One region of the Streptomyces sp. 8N114 genome, then DNA from elsewhere that is predicted to be linked to it. Evidence: riboswitches for the same ligand, from Rfam matches in the RefSeq annotation. Region 1 holds a riboswitch; the other holds the start of a gene.
What was found. Region 1 has a riboswitch for S-adenosylmethionine ahead of ACTWQF_RS14235 (aminotransferase class V-fold PLP-dependent enzyme). Riboswitches for the same ligand answer to the same signal wherever they lie in the genome.
Positions count from the first base shown of each region.

Region 2: linked by a shared signal. The riboswitch ahead of thrC (threonine synthase) and the one ahead of ACTWQF_RS14235 (aminotransferase class V-fold PLP-dependent enzyme) in region 1 are both predicted to bind S-adenosylmethionine.

Region 1 covers NZ_JBQQBT010000005.1:307,463-315,015, forward strand. Annotated here, with positions in the region: gene nirB (nitrite reductase large subunit NirB) at 1-2,566, shown strand, start outside; gene nirD (nitrite reductase small subunit NirD) at 2,602-3,000, shown strand; gene ACTWQF_RS14225 (uroporphyrinogen-III synthase) at 3,041-4,213, shown strand; gene ACTWQF_RS14230 (sirohydrochlorin chelatase) at 4,210-4,893, shown strand; SAM riboswitch class IV at 4,984-5,102, shown strand; gene ACTWQF_RS14235 (aminotransferase class V-fold PLP-dependent enzyme) at 5,307-6,695, shown strand; gene ACTWQF_RS14240 (NAD(P)-dependent oxidoreductase) at 6,698-7,348, opposite strand; gene ACTWQF_RS14245 (MFS transporter) at 7,418-7,553, opposite strand, start outside.
Region 2 covers NZ_JBQQBT010000016.1:75,873-83,425, forward strand. Annotated here, with positions in the region: gene ACTWQF_RS26725 (alpha,alpha-trehalose-phosphate synthase (UDP-forming)) at 1-893, opposite strand, end outside; gene ACTWQF_RS26730 (glucosyl-3-phosphoglycerate synthase) at 1,019-2,023, opposite strand; SAM riboswitch class I at 2,286-2,436, shown strand; gene thrC (threonine synthase) at 2,454-3,776, shown strand; gene ACTWQF_RS26740 (MoaD/ThiS family protein) at 3,919-4,194, shown strand; gene ACTWQF_RS26745 (cold-shock protein) at 4,699-4,902, shown strand; gene groL (chaperonin GroEL) at 5,344-6,972, shown strand; gene ACTWQF_RS26755 (DUF427 domain-containing protein) at 7,094-7,429, opposite strand; gene ACTWQF_RS26760 (GNAT family N-acetyltransferase) at 7,488-7,553, opposite strand, start outside.

The sequences.
Region 1 (7,553 bases):
CAACTCGCACTCTGCAGCCCCGCGCAAGCTCGTCGTCGTCGGCCACGGCATGGTCGGCCACCGGCTGGTCGAAGCCCTCGACTCCCGCGACGCGGACCGGCAGTGGGAGATCACCGTGCTCGCCGAGGAGCAGCGCCCCGCCTACGACCGGGTGGCCCTCTCCTCCTGCTTCGACGGTGCCGACGAGAGTGCCCTGCGGCTGCCCGAGCACGACACCGAGCGGATCGACCTGCGGCTGGGCGACCCGGTGACCGGGCTCGACCGCGAGGCGAACGCCGTACTGACCGCGTCCGGCGAGAAGGTGCCGTACGACGCGCTCGTACTGGCCACCGGCTCGCGGCCGTTCGTGCCGCCGCTGCCCGGCTCCACCGCCCCCGGCTGCCTCGTCTACCGCACCCTGGACGACATCGACGCCATCCGCGCCGCGGCGGGCAAGTCCACCACCGGTCGCGGTGTGGTGGTCGGCGGCGGACTGCTCGGCCTGGAGGCCGCCAACGCGCTGCGGCTGCTGGGGCTGACCACCCACGTCGTGGAGATGGCCCCGCATCTGATGGCCGTCCAGCTCGACGAGGGCGGCGGCGCGCTGCTCGGCCGCATGGTGGGCGAGCTGGGCGTGGCCCTGCACACCGGAACCGGCACCAAGCAGGTCGTCACCGACCCGGAGACCGGCGCGGCGAGCGGCGTGGAGCTGACCGACGGCACCTTCCTGGAGACCGATCTGGTGGTCTTCGCCGCAGGCATCAGGCCCCGCGACGAACTCGCCCGCGAGGCAGGGCTGGAGGTGGGGGAGCGCGGCGGCGTCGTCGTGGACGAGACCTGCCGGTCGGTGACCGACCCGCGGGTGTGGGCCGTCGGCGAGGTCGCCTGTATCGAGGGGCGGACCCTCGGCCTGGTCGCGCCCGGGTACGCCATGGCCGAGACGGTCGCCGACCGGCTGCTGGGCGGCGAGGCCGGCTTCCCCGGCGCGGACACCGCGACCCAGCTCAAACTGCTCGGCGTCGGCGTCGCCTCGTTCGGCGACGCGCACGCCACCACGCCGGGCGCGCTGGAGGTCGTCCTCAACGACCCGGTCGCCGCCACCTACGGCAAGCTGGTCGTCTCCGACGACGCCAAGACGCTGCTCGGCGGCATCCTCGTCGGCGACACCTCCGGCTACCCGCTGCTGCGCCCGCTGGTCGGCAGTGCGCTGCCCGCCGACCCGGCGACGCTGCTGGCCCCCGAGTCCGCGGGCGGCGCGGCAGCCGGGGGAGGGGTGGCCGGGCTGCCGGACAGTGCGCAGATCTGCAGCTGCCACGCCGTCACCAAGGGCGCGCTGACCGAGGCCATCACCGAACAGGGCTGCGCCGACGTCCCCGCACTCAAGTCCTGCACCAAGGCCGGTACCGGCTGCGGCTCGTGCGTACCCGCGCTCAAGCAGATACTCGAAGCGGCGGGCGTCGAGCAGTCCAAGGCGCTGTGCGAGCACTTCGACCACTCGCGGGCCGAGCTGTTCGAGATCGTCGCGGCCACCGGTATCACCACCTTCTCGCAGCTGGTGGCCGAGCACGGGCGCGGGCGCGGCTGCGACGTGTGCAAGCCCGCCGTCGCCGCGATCCTCGCCTCCCGCGACAGCGGCACCCACATCCTGGACGGCGAACGCGGCGGCCTCCAGGACACCAACGACCGCTACCTGGCCAATATGCAGCGCAACGGCACCTACTCCGTCGTGCCCCGCGTCCCCGGCGGCGAGATCACCCCGGCCCGCCTCATCGTGCTCGGCGAGGTGGCCCGCGACTTCGACCTCTACACCAAGATCACCGGCGGGCAGCGCATCGACCTGTTCGGCGCCCGCCTCGAACAGCTCCCCGCCATCTGGCGCCGGCTCACCGACGCCGGCTTCGAGTCCGGGCACGCCTACGGCAAGGCCGTCCGTACGGTGAAGTCCTGTGTGGGCTCCACCTGGTGCCGCTACGGCGTCCAGGACTCGGTCGGCCTTGCCATCGAACTGGAGCTGCGCTACCGGGGGCTGCGCGCCCCGCACAAGCTCAAGGCGGGCGTCTCCGGCTGCGCCCGCGAGTGCGCCGAGGCCCGCAGCAAGGACTTCGGCATCATCGCCACCGAGCAGGGCTGGAACCTCTACGTGGGCGGCAACGGCGGCTTCACCCCCCGCCATGCCGAACTCCTCGCGTCCGACCTGGACCACGAGACGCTCGTCCGCACCATCGACCGCTTCCTGATGTTCTACATCCGCACCGCCGACCGCCTCCAGCGCACCGCCGCCTGGCTCGAAGCCCTCGAAGGCGGCCTCGACCACCTGCGGGCCGTGATCATGGACGACTCGCTCGGCATCTGCGACGAACTCGACGCGGCCATGGAACGGCACGTCGCCGACTACCACGACGAGTGGCGCGGCGTCCTGGAGGACCCCGAGAAGCTGGCTCGCTTCACCTCCTTCGTCAACGCCCCCGAGACCCCCGACCCGGCGATCTCCTTCGCCGTCGAGCGGGAGCAGCCGGTCCCGGTGCCCGGCCCGGTGGCCCTCGGCATGCCGAAGATGCCCGCCGCCGAGGGCGTGAGCGCCCGATGAGCAGCCTTGCCCGTACGAGCCGAAAGGTGACCGCCATGACGACCGCCATGCCCACCAGCCCCACGACCGACCGGGCCGACTGGTCCGCCGTCTGCCCGCTGGAGGTCCTCCCCGTCGAGCAGGGCCGCGCGGCACTGCTGCCGGACGGCAGCGCGGTCGCCCTCTTCCGGCTGCACACCGGCGAGATCTACGCGGTCGGGAATCTGGACCCCTTCAGCGGGGCACCCGTCATCTGCCACGGGATCGTCGGCGACCGGAACGGCGTCCCCGTCGTCACCGGGCCGCTGGGCAAGGAGACCTTCGAGCTGGCGACCGGCCGCTGCCTGGACGACGAGGCCGTCCGGCTCCCCGTCCACGAAGTGCGGCTGACCGGCCGAGTGATCGAGGTCTCGGCCCCGCGAAACACGGTGGAAACGCTGGTCGGGGGACGATGAACAGCACGAAGCCCCCACGTGAGGACTGAGAGGAGACGCGGTGTCGGCACCTGACCCGTCGCGGAGCCGTACGGGATCCGTTCCCCCGCTGGCGGGGTTCACCGTCGCGGTCACTGCAGCGCGCCGGGCCGAGGAGCTGGGTGCGCTGCTGGAGCGGCGCGGCGCCGAGGTCGTCCACGCGCCCGCCCTGCGCATCGTCCCCCTCGCGGACGACGTCGAACTGCGGGACGCCACCAAGGAGCTGGTGACCCGCCCGCCGGACGTGACCGTCGCCACCACCGGCATCGGCTTCCGCGGCTGGATGGAGGCCGCGGACGGCTGGGGCGAGGGCGAGGCCCTGCGCAGCGCCCTCGCGGTCGGCGAACTGCTGGCCCGCGGCCCCAAGGCGTGCGGCGCGCTCCGTGCCGCGGGCCTGCGGGAAGCCTGGTCTCCGGCCTCGGAGTCCTCCACCGAGGTCCTCGAACGCCTGCTGGCCCGCGACGACCTGGACGGGCTGCGGATCGCCGTCCAGCTGCACGGCGAACCGCTGCGGGACTTCATCGACGCGCTGCGCGGCGCCGGTTCCGAGGTGGTACCGGTGCCCGTCTACCGGTGGACGGGCCCGGTCGACCCCGGCCCTCTCGACCGGCTCATCGACGCCGTACTGGGCGGCGGCGTGGACGCCCTCACCTTCACCAGCGCCCTGGCCGCCGCCGGGCTCTACGCCCGCGCGGAAGAAGGCGGCCTCACCGAGGAACTGACCCGGGCGCTGCGCGGCCGCACCCAGGTCGCCTGCGTCGGCCCCGTCACGGCCGCGCCGCTGCTCGCCCGGGACATCCCCGCCTACTGGCCGGAGCGGTTCCGGGTCGGCGCCCTCGTCCGGCTGCTGTGCGAACGGCTGCCCGCCACCGCGCCCACGCTGCCCGCCGCCGGGCACATGCTGGAGGTACGCGGCACCGCGGCGCTGCTCGACGGCGAGCTGCGGCCCGTCAGCCCCGGGCCGATGGCCATCCTGCGGGCCCTGGCCCGCCACCCGGGCCAGGTGATGTCCTGTGCCGACCTGCTGCCCTATCTGCCCGGCGGCGGCACCGACGAGCACGCCGTCGAAGCCGCCGTCGCCCGGCTGCGCACCTCACTGGGCGTCTCCTCCGTCGTGCAGACCGTCACCAAGCGCGGCTATCGCATCGCCCTCGACCCGGCGTCGGTCTCGTCGGTCTGCGAGGCCGACGCATGACGGTGCTGCTCGTGGCGCACGGCACCCGGCGCCCCGCGGGTGCGCGCACCGTGCGGGAGCTGGCCGACGGGGTCGCCGCCCGGCTGGGGCAGCCGGTCACCGTCGCCTACGCGGACGTACGGGGGCCGACCGTCGCTGAGGCCCTCGCCGCGCTGCCCGGCCCCGTCACTCTGATCCCCGCCTTCCTCGCCTCCGGCTACCACGTGCGGGCCGACATACCCGCGCAGGTCGCCGCCGCCGGGAGGGCTGCCGATGTGACGATGACCCCCGCTCTGGGCGCCGACCCCGCGCTGCTGGCAGCCCTCGTCGACCGGCTCGCCGAGGCGGGGGTACGGGAGGGGGATGCCGTGGTGCTGGCCGCCGCCGGGTCCTCCGACGCGGGGGCCCGCGCCGAGGCCCACGCCATGGCCCGCCGTCTCGGCCGCCTTCTGCGGGGCCCGGTTCCCGTCGCCTGGGCCGCCACCGCGGAGCCCGCCGTCGCGGAGGAAGTGGCTCGTCTGCGGAGTGCCGGCGCCGCGCGTGTTGCCGTCGCCACCTGGTTGTTGGCGCCCGGCTTGTTCGCCGACCGGCTCCAGGCCGCCGGCGCCGATGCCGTGGCCGCGCCGTTGGGGGCGCACCCGGCTGTGACGGCCACCCTCGCCGGGAGGGCCCTCACCTGGGTCGGCGCCGCGGCCGGTTGAGGGGCCCGGCCGGAGCGCAGAGGGGAGGCCCGTCCACATGGTGGACGGACCAATGCTGGGGCCGCAACGGCTGTGGCATACTCCCTCGCAGGTCACGAGCGACAGCGACAAAGGCCCCGGCCCGCTGTCCGGCAACCCTCCGTCCGTGGCGGGGTGCCCCGGGTGATGACCAGGCCGTAGGACAGCAAGGTCTACGGCAAGCGCGGATCCCTCTCCGCCAGGGGTCCTGGTCTACGAGGGAGCCTTCTGTGAGCAAGCGAATGCGCTAGGGCCGAAGGGCGGCACTTCTCCCCGCCCCGGCCCTCCCACTGTTCCGCCGTCAGGCGACCAGTACACACGCGACCAGCGAACACGGCACTGCCATGCCGTGATTCCCCTTGCCACTCACTTCTTCACCTTGCCCGGAGTCTGCTATGTCGTCCACCGCCACTTTTGCCCCCTCTTGTACCCCCTCCCACAGTGACGAGGCCCTCCCCGTGCTGGGCCGCGACGTCCAGGTACCGCTCGTCACCGGGGGCGAAGCCCCCTACGCGGCGCTGGACTACGCGGCAAGCGCCCCCGCGCTGCAGCGCGTATGGGACGACGTGGCGGCGTACGCGCCGTACTACGGCAGCGTGCACCGCGGCGCCGGCTACCTCTCCCAGCTGTCGACGGAACTGTTCGAGCAGAGCAGGCAGACCGTCGCCGAGTTCCTCGGCTGCCGCGAGGGCGACCAGGTCGTCTTCACCCGGGCGACGACCGACTCCCTCAACCTCCTTGCGGCGGCACTTCCCAAGGGCACCAGGGTGTTCGTGTTCGAGACCGAGCACCACGCCTCCCTCCTTCCGTGGCGGGCGCACGATGTGACGTATCTGGACGCGCCCCGCTCGCCCGAACGGGCCGTCGCCACACTGGAGTCGGCGCTGCACGCGGCGCCCGCCGGGCCGAAGCTGGTCTGCGTGACGGGCGCCTCGAACGTCACCGGCGAGGTGTGGCCGGTGCGCGAGCTGGCCCGCGCCGCGCACCGGCACGGCGCGCGGCTGGTACTGGACGCGGCGCAGCTCGCCCCGCACCGCCCCGTCAGCCTGACGGAACTGGAGGCGGACTGGGTGGCGTTCTCCGGGCACAAGCTGTACGCGCCCTTCGGTGCGGGCGTGCTGGCCGGCCGCGCCGACTGGCTGCGCGCTGCGGAGCCGTATCTGGCGGGTGGCGGCGCGAGCCGCCGCGTGACCCGCAGCGCGGACGGCACCGTAGAGGTGGAGTGGCAGCACAACGAGGCCCGGCACGAGGCGGGCTCGCCCAACGTGATCGGCGCGTACGCCATCGCGTCCGCCTGCCGGGCGCTGACCGAGGCCGGGTTCGACCGCCTCGTCGCCCGCGAGGAGGAGCTGCTGGGCCGGCTCCGTACCGGCCTGGCCGACGTCCCCGAGGTGAAGGTCCTCTCCCTCTTCGGGGAGGACGCCGACCGGGTCGGCGTGGTCTCCTTCGTCGTCGAGGGCTGGAACAGCTCGCACTTCGCGGCGGCGCTCTCCGCCGAGTACGGGATCGGCGTCCGCGACGGCCTCTTCTGCGCCCACCCGCTGCTCCGTACTCTCCTCGGGCAGGAGGGCGACACCCCCGGCGAGTGCGGAGCGCCCGAGGCAGCGCCCGGCGAGCGGTCACTCAACGCGGTCCGCGTCAGCTTCGGCGCCGGGACGCCGGACGAGCACGTGGACCGGTTCGTGGCCGCCGTACGGGAGTTGGTGCGGGACGGCGCGCGCTGGACCTACCGTACGGAGGACGGCCGCTGCGTCCCGGAGACACCCGGGCACGCCGGGAGCTGAGCTCAGTACGCCACCGTGAACCGCGCCCGGTGGTGCTTGGGCCGCTCCGCCTCGTCGATCAGAGCCACGGCGAAATCCTCCATGGAGATCGCGGAGCGGCCCTCGCCGTCCAGCAGCAGTTCGTCGGCGCCGACCCGGTAACGGCCCGTGCGCCGTCCCGGTTCCAGCAGCGCGGGCGGGCTGACGTACGCCCAGTCCAGCTGGTCGGGGGCGTGCCGGAGGCAGAGTGCGTACTGCTCGTTGCACGCCTCGGCGATGGGGCGCCACTCCTCGGGAACGTAGCGCGGGTCCTCGCTCACCCGGGTCCGGCCCTCGGTGCCGGGCACGGTGAGGCTGCCCGCGCCGCCGACGAGCAGCAGCCGCACGCCGGTACGCCCCAGCCCGGTCAGCAGGCCGCGTGCGGCGAGCGGCAGCCCGCTCTCGTTGCCGGGCGCGGGGCGGGTTGCGCTGATGACCAGGTCCTGGCCGTCGCTGAGGGCCGCGACGTCCCCGGCGTTGGCGGCGTCGCCCACCCGGTGACCGGCGTCCGGGTGCAGGGCGGGAAAGCGCACCGGGTCACGGACGACGGCCGTGGCCTCGTGGCCGCGCGAGAGGGCCTCGGTGACGACCCGGCTGCCGACGTTCCCTGCCGCGCCGAAGACGACTATGCGCATGGTGTTCAACTCCTGGGATGCGGTGGTGCTTTGGGTGCCTTATCGATAAGTCGGTTGGACGATGTGTGGTCAGTTGGTGGCGGTGCGGCGGGTGGTGGCGACCCGTTCCAGTCCCCACACCGCCAGCGCACCGGCCGCCAGCCCTGCTCCCAGCAGGCACACCCCGCTCCAGCCCGCGTGCGTCCACACCACGGCGGTCAGCGCC
Region 2 (7,553 bases), on a different contig from region 1:
AGCTCGGTCCTGTCCACCCGAACGATGGTCCGGCGGGGGCTTCCGTCCGGGCCCGTACCCACCTGTTCGCGCAGCTGTGCCATCCGCTCGGCGACGTCGTCCCGGTGCGCCCGCTCGCGCAGGAAGTCGCCGTCCGCGCCGAGCGGGTGCACCCCGATCTGCGTCGTACGGCCCTCGTAGGTCACCGAGAGCGCATCGCCCGCTCCCTCCCCGGTGACCGTCGCGCCCAGCACCCGTTCGCAGCACTCGGTGAACAGCCGGGCCCAGCGTGCGGTCAAGAACGCGGTGCGGTCGGCGCCGAGCATGCCGCGCAGCACCTGCGTGGCGACCTCGTCCGGGAGCAGCCGGAAGTAGTCGGCGGGCGCCCAGGGGGTGTGCGAGAAGTGGCCGATCCGCAGATCGGGGCGGCGCTCGCGGAGCATGCCGGGGACGAGGGTGAGGTGGTAGTCCTGCACCAGCACCGTGGCGCCCCGCCCGGCCTCCTGCGCCAGCGCCTCGGCGAAGGCGGCGTTGTACGCCTCGTACTCCGCCCACTGGCGGCTGAAGTCCTGGTCGAAGACCGGTTCCAGCGGCGTCTGGTACAGCATGTGATGGGTGAACCACAGCACGGAGTTGGCGATGCCGTGGTACGCCGCCTCGAAGGTGCCGGGCGGGATGTCGAGCATCCGTACGGACTGCCCGCCGACGTCCCCGCCGTCCAGGTGACCGCCCGAGCGCCGGACCGCCTCGCGATCGCCCGCACCGAGCGCCGCGCACACCCACACCGCGTCGGTCCCGGAGCCGATGGCCGACAGTCCGGAAACCAGGCCGCCGCCTCCGCGCTTCGCGGTGAGCGTGCCGTCGTCGCCCAGCGTGTAGGACACCGGTCCACGGTTGGACGCGACGAGGACCATCGCGGATGTCACCCGCGGTCCCTGTGCTCCCTGCGATGTTGCTGCTCCAGCGACCATGCGGCGAGCCTAGCCGCCGCCGAAACCGCTCAAACGTGCCCGTACCGCAGCCTCGTCCGCCGACGCCCTCACGCCGCCACCCGCTGCCCGTACTCGGGCACCGTGCACATCGGAGGGCGCTCCTCCGCATCCACCAGGTGGCCGCGGGGGACGAAACAGCCCGCCTCGTCCCGCTCGAACTGGGTCAGCGCCGTCCCGCCGGACCGTCCCTCGAACACGCTCCGCGCACCGTGCGCCACCGTCGGGCCGCCCCGGCCGATGCGGCGCTCGGCCGCCGCGTAGATGGCGGTGGCCATCCGGCCGAGTGCCTGCCCGTCCTGGTTGCGGTGCAGCCGTACGCCCACATCGACCTGGGCCAGCGCGTCCAGCCCCACCAGCTCCAGCGCGTCGACCAGCAGCGCCAGCTCCACCCCGTAGCCGACCGGGAAGGGCAGCCGCTCCAGCAGCGAGCGGCGCGCCGCGTACTCGCCGCCCAGCGGCTGGACGAGCCCGGCCAGCCGCGGCCAGTGCAGATTGAGCAGGGGGCGCGCCACCAGCTCGGTCACGCGCCCGCCGCCGGCCGGGCTGCCGGGCAGCGGGCGGTCGTACATCGCCTTGACCAGCTGTACGTCCGGCTCCGTCAGCAGCGGCCCGACGATGCCGGTGACGAAGTCGGGCGAGAACTCGCGCAGGTCCGCGTCGACGAAGCAGATGATGTCGCCGCTGGTCGCCAGCAGGGAGCGCCACAGCACCTCACCCTTTCCGGGGCGGGTCGGCAGCCTGGGCAGCACCTCGTCCCGGTGGATCACCTTGGCCCCGGCGGCTGCCGCGACCTCGGCGGTGCGGTCGGTGGAGCCGGAGTTCATCACGATCAGCTCGTCCACCAGCGGTGTCCCGGAATCGAGGTGGGGCGAGGCCAGCTCGCGGCGGATCACCGAGACGATGTCGCCGACCGTGGCCTCCTCGTTGAGCGCGGGCAGCACCACGCTGACGGTGGTGCCGGTGCGGCGCTTGGCCGCCAGCAGCGCCTCCAGCGGCCGGTCGGCGACGCGCCAGGAGCGGCGCCGCAGCCATTGGCCCACTTCATCGAGCACGTGCGCCGCCTTCCTGTAGTCGGGTCCCGCTGGTCGGGCTGAGGTGGGACGGGTGGTGCGGTGGCCGGCCCCGGGCGAGGGCCCCAGGCCATGGCCCCAGGGCCGCGGAGGCGAGCGACGGGTGATCCATCTCGCGGTTCGGACGTCCCTCTCAAGCGTGACCGCCGTCAGTTACAGTCTTGAACAACGCAGGTGACCTCCGCATCTCGGGGTCGCCGCGACAAACGCCCGAGCGGCCCCTGGCCGCCCGGCGCCATAGTGCAGCTCATCCAGAGGGGCAGAGGGAACGGCCCGTTGAAGCCCCGGCAACCATCCCGCGATCCGCGTGTACGCGGACCCTCCAGGCGAGACCGCCTCGTGGGGACGGTGCCAATTCCGGCCCGTGACGAGATACGCCACGGGGAAGATGAGGAGAAAGGGCCTCGCCTCCATGGCTGTGCAGACAGTTGCAGCGAACAGCACCACTTCCACCGACGCCTCTGACGCGTCCGGCGCCACCTCGCACGATCTCGGCGCCGCTGTGGCCCTCTCCTGTCGCGAGTGCGGCACCCGCACCGAGCTGGGGCCCAGCTTCGTGTGTCTGGAGTGTTTCGGCCCGCTGGAAGTCGCCTACGAGCTGCCCACCGGTGACCCGGAGGGCCTCCGCAGGCGGATCGAGGCCGGTCCCGCCTCGATGTGGCGTTACGCACCGCTGCTGCCGGTACCGGCCGACGTCGCCGAGAAGCCGAACCTGAACCCCGGCTTCACCCAGTTGGTGAAGGCCGACCGGCTGGCCGCCGAGCTGGGAGTGACCGGCGGTCTGTACGTCAAGGACGACTCCGGCAACCCCACCCACTCCTTCAAGGACCGTCCGGTCGCCATCGCCCTGGAGGCAGCCCGGGCGTTCGGGTTCACCACCCTCTCCTGCTCCTCGACCGGCAACCTGGCCGGTGCGGTGGGCGCCGCCGCCTCCCGGGCCGGGCTGCGCTCGTGCGTGTTCATCCCGGACGGGCTGGAGCAGTCCAAGGTGGTGATGGCCGCGATCTACGGCGGCGACCTCGTCGCGATCGACGGCACCTACGACGACGTGAACCGCTTCTGCTCCGAGCTCATCGGCGACCCGCTGGGCGAGGGCTGGGGCTTCACCAACGTCAACCTGCGGCCGTTCTACGCCGAGGGCTCGAAGTCCCTGGCGTACGAGATCTGTGAGCAGCTCGGCTGGCGGCTGCCCGACCAGCTCGTCATCCCCGTCGCCTCCGGCTGCCAGCTGGTGAAGATCGACAAGGGGCTGCGGGAGCTGATCCAGCTCGGGCTCGTCGAGGACAAGCCGTTCCGGATCTTCGCCGCGCAGGCGGAGGGGTGCTCGCCGGTCTCCCGCGCGTACAAGGAGGGCACCACCGCCGTCCGCCCGGTCAAGCAGCCCGACACCATCGCCAAGTCCCTCGCCATCGGCGACCCGGCGGACGGTCCGTACGTCATCGACATCTGCCGGCGCACCGGCGGGGCCGTCGAGGACGTGAACGACGCGGAGATCGTGGACGCGATGAAGCTGCTCGCGCGGACCGAGGGCGTGTTCGCGGAGACGGCCGGAGGTGTCACGCTGGGCGTGACCCGCAAGCTGATCGAGTCCGGCGCCATCGACCCGAGCCTCACGACCGTCGTGCTGAACACGGGTGACGGCCTCAAGACCCTCGACGCCGTGGCCCCCACGGCGCGGCCCACCGCCGTGATCCGCCCCAACCTGGCCGCCTTCCGCGAGTCCGGCCTGGCCTGACCGAGGTGCCCCGGGTGCCCTGGGCGCCCAGGTTGCCGGAGGCGCCTCAGACGGCTGAAATCGGCCCCCCGGTGTTTAGCGGGTGGGAATGCCGGAGCGGGGCCCCCTGGGGTGCTTTCCCTCTTACGTTAGGAAGATCGACATGAGCGTCAACGTCCGGATCCCGACCATCCTCCGTACCTACACGGGCGGTCAGGCCGAGGTCACCGCCGAGGGCGGCACCCTCGCCGAGGTCCTGGCGGACCTGGAGAAGAACCACGCGGGCATCAGCGCCCGTGTCCTGGACGACGCGGGCAAGCTCCGCCGCTTCGTCAACGTCTACGTCAACGACGACGACGTCCGCTTCGAGCAGGGCCTGGAGACCCCCACCCCGGACGGTGCGGGCATCTCCATCATCCCGGCGGTGGCCGGCGGCTGACCCGTCCGGCCGCGCGGTCGGGGCTGCGGCCCCGCAGCCGCCCGCCGCTGCCCCGCCGACCAGCGCTCGGGCTCTGTGATCGCCCCTTCCGAGGAAAAACGGAAGGGGCGATTCCATGTGACGAGAGGCGGTTCGGGAGACGGTAGAGTTACGGCAGTTCCCCCTCCCGGCGGTTGCCGGACGCGTATGAGAACGCGCCAGGGGCGGATCAACACCGCGACAACAACGGGACAAGTTGCTGTCGAAAACCGGACGGCAATTGTCGTGAAGGCCCCGAATGTCTGGCCCGACTTGCCCTGCTCCGACGGCAGTTGAGGCTTATTTCCGATCAGTCGTGCCCAGAATTCTCGTCCGATTGACCTGTTGCACAGGGCGTCCGTGCAGATACATTCAGCGGCGGTCGACGCGTTCCGGCGCACGCCCCCGCTTGCTTGTGGGGGTGAGGTCTGACCCGGGTTCGCGAAGTGCGGGCTCGTGCAAGGGCCAGTAATAGGGGAGTTAGGAATGGCTCAGGGCACCGTCAAGTGGTTCAACGCGGAGAAGGGGTACGGCTTCATCGCGGTCGACGGTGGTGCGGACGTGTTCGTCCACTACAGCGCGATCCAGATGGACGGTTACCGCACCCTGGACGAAGGGCAGCGGGTCGAGTTCGAGATCTCGCAGGGTCAGAAGGGGCCGCAGGCGGACATGGTCCGCGTGACCGGCTGAGTGTCGCCGGACTGCGCAGAGCTTGTAGACACAGCAGAGAAGAGAAGGGGCCGCACCCACGGTGCGGCCCCTTCTTCGTGCCCAAGCTGCGAGGGAGGAGTTTCCCCCCGGAGGGGGCCCGGGGCTGTGCTTACATGCGGCTCCGCCGCGTGGGCGCGCCCAGCCAGGGAGCACCCGCAGCCCGACGGACAGGGGCACCCCCTCATCGGCATGGCGAGCCCCGCCAACGTCGCTTGCACTCTCCATGCCCGAGTGCTAATCATTGGGTTAGCACTCTGCGAGTGAGAGTGACAAAGAAGGACCGGGTCGGTGAGGCCGCAGGCCGGTGGGGAAGGAACCGCCGGGTCGCAGGCCGTCCGTCGCGGGCGCCACGCGGTCCGGAGAAATCCAACCCTCCCCTTGCGCTCGGCGCATGGGGGAATCCAGGGAGGACCAACCCACATGGCCAAGATCATCGCCTTTGACGAGGAGGCGCGGCGCGGTCTTGAGCGTGGCATGAACCAGCTTGCCGACGCCGTCAAGGTCACGCTCGGCCCGAAGGGCCGCAACGTCGTTCTGGAGAAGAAGTGGGGCGCCCCCACGATCACGAACGACGGTGTCTCCATCGCCAAGGAGATCGAGCTCGAGGACTCCTACGAGAAGATCGGCGCCGAGCTGGTCAAGGAGGTCGCCAAGAAGACGGACGACGTCGCCGGTGACGGCACGACGACCGCCACCGTGCTGGCTCAGGCGCTCGTGCGGGAGGGTCTGCGCAACGTTGCCGCGGGCGCCAACCCGATGGCCCTCAAGCGCGGTATCGAGCAGGCCACCGAGGCCGTCTCCGCCGCTCTTCTGGAGCAGGCGAAGGACGTGGAGACCAAGGAGCAGATCGCTTCGACCGCCTCCATCTCCGCTGCCGACACCCAGATCGGTGAGCTGATCGCCGAGGCCATGGACAAGGTCGGCAAGGAAGGCGTCATCACCGTCGAGGAGTCGCAGACCTTCGGGCTCGAGCTCGAGCTCACCGAGGGCATGCGCTTCGACAAGGGCTACATCTCCGCCTACTTCGCCACCGACATGGAGCGCATGGAGGCGGAGCTCGAGGACCCGTACATCCTCATCGTCAACTCCAAGATCAGCAACGTGAAGGACCTCCTTCCGCTGCTGGAGAAGGTCATGCAGTCGGGCAAGCCGCTGCTGATCATCGCGGAGGACGTCGAGGGCGAGGCGCTGTCCACGCTGGTCGTCAACAAGATCCGTGGCACCTTCAAGTCCGTCGCCGTCAAGGCCCCGGGCTTCGGTGACCGCCGCAAGGCCATGCTCGGCGACATCGCCATCCTCACCGGCGGCCAGGTCATCTCCGAGGAGGTCGGTCTCAAGCTGGAGAACGCCACCCTCGACCTGCTGGGCCGGGCGCGCAAGGTCCAGATCACCAAGGACGAGACCACCATCGTCGACGGTGCGGGCGACAGCGAGCAGGTCGCGGGCCGGGTCAACCAGATCCGCGCCGAGATCGAGAACAGCGACTCGGACTACGACCGCGAGAAGCTCCAGGAGCGCCTGGCGAAGCTGGCCGGCGGCGTGGCCGTCATCAAGGCCGGTGCCGCCACCGAGGTTGAGCTCAAGGAGCGGAAGCACCGCATCGAGGACGCCGTCCGCAACGCGAAGGCGGCCGTCGAGGAGGGCATCGTCGCCGGCGGTGGCGTGGCCCTGCTGCAGGCTTCCTCGGTCTTCGAGAAGCTGGAGCTGGAGGGCGACGAGGCCACCGGTGCCGCCGCCGTCAAGCTGGCTCTCGAGGCCCCGCTCAAGCAGATCGCGGTCAACGCCGGCCTCGAGGGCGGCGTCATCGTGGAGAAGGTGCGCAACCTGACCCCGGGCCACGGTCTGAACGCGGCCACCGGCGAGTACGTCGACATGATCGCCGAGGGCATCCTCGACCCGGCCAAGGTGACGCGCTCCGCGCTGCAGAACGCCGCCTCCATCGCGGCGCTCTTCCTCACCACCGAGGCCGTCATCGCCGACAAGCCGGAGAAGGCCGCCGCGGGCGCCGACGCGGCTGCCGGCGGTGGCATGGGCGGCATGGACTTCTGATGAGTCCGAGCCGTTCGCACGGCTCCGCCGCCTGCTGAGGCAGTACGAAGGCGGGTACCCCCGAGGGGGTGCCCGCCTTTGCCGTTCCGGCGGTTTCTGGAGTCGGCGGCGTTGTGGCGGTTCAGCCGACCTCGATGTCCGGGAAGCAGAAGTAGCCCTTGATCTCGGACACCTGGTCGAAGGGCTCGGGGTAGGACCAGGCGATGTCCTGGGCCGTACCGTCGGCCAGCGACCAGTAGTCGGCGGTGCCTTTGAAAGGGCAGCGGGTGTGGGTGTCGGACAGGGCGAGCAGGTCGGTGCGTACGTCCTCGGCCGGCAGGTAGTACCGCACCGGGTAACCCGTCTCGCTCAGCAGCAGCGGTCGCCGGCTGTCCGCCAGCACCTGGCCGTCGCGCGCGACCGCTCGCACGCGCTCGGTGCCTTCCTCGATGGTGATCGTGTGACCTTGTGCGGTCATGGCGCGGTCCTTCCGTCGGGGGTTGTCACGCGGGGGTTGTCACGGCGCAGCCTCGGCCTCAGACCCCGAAGAGGGCCAGGGCCGACCGTTCCAGCCCCGCCATCTTCACCGGTACCGCGCGGTG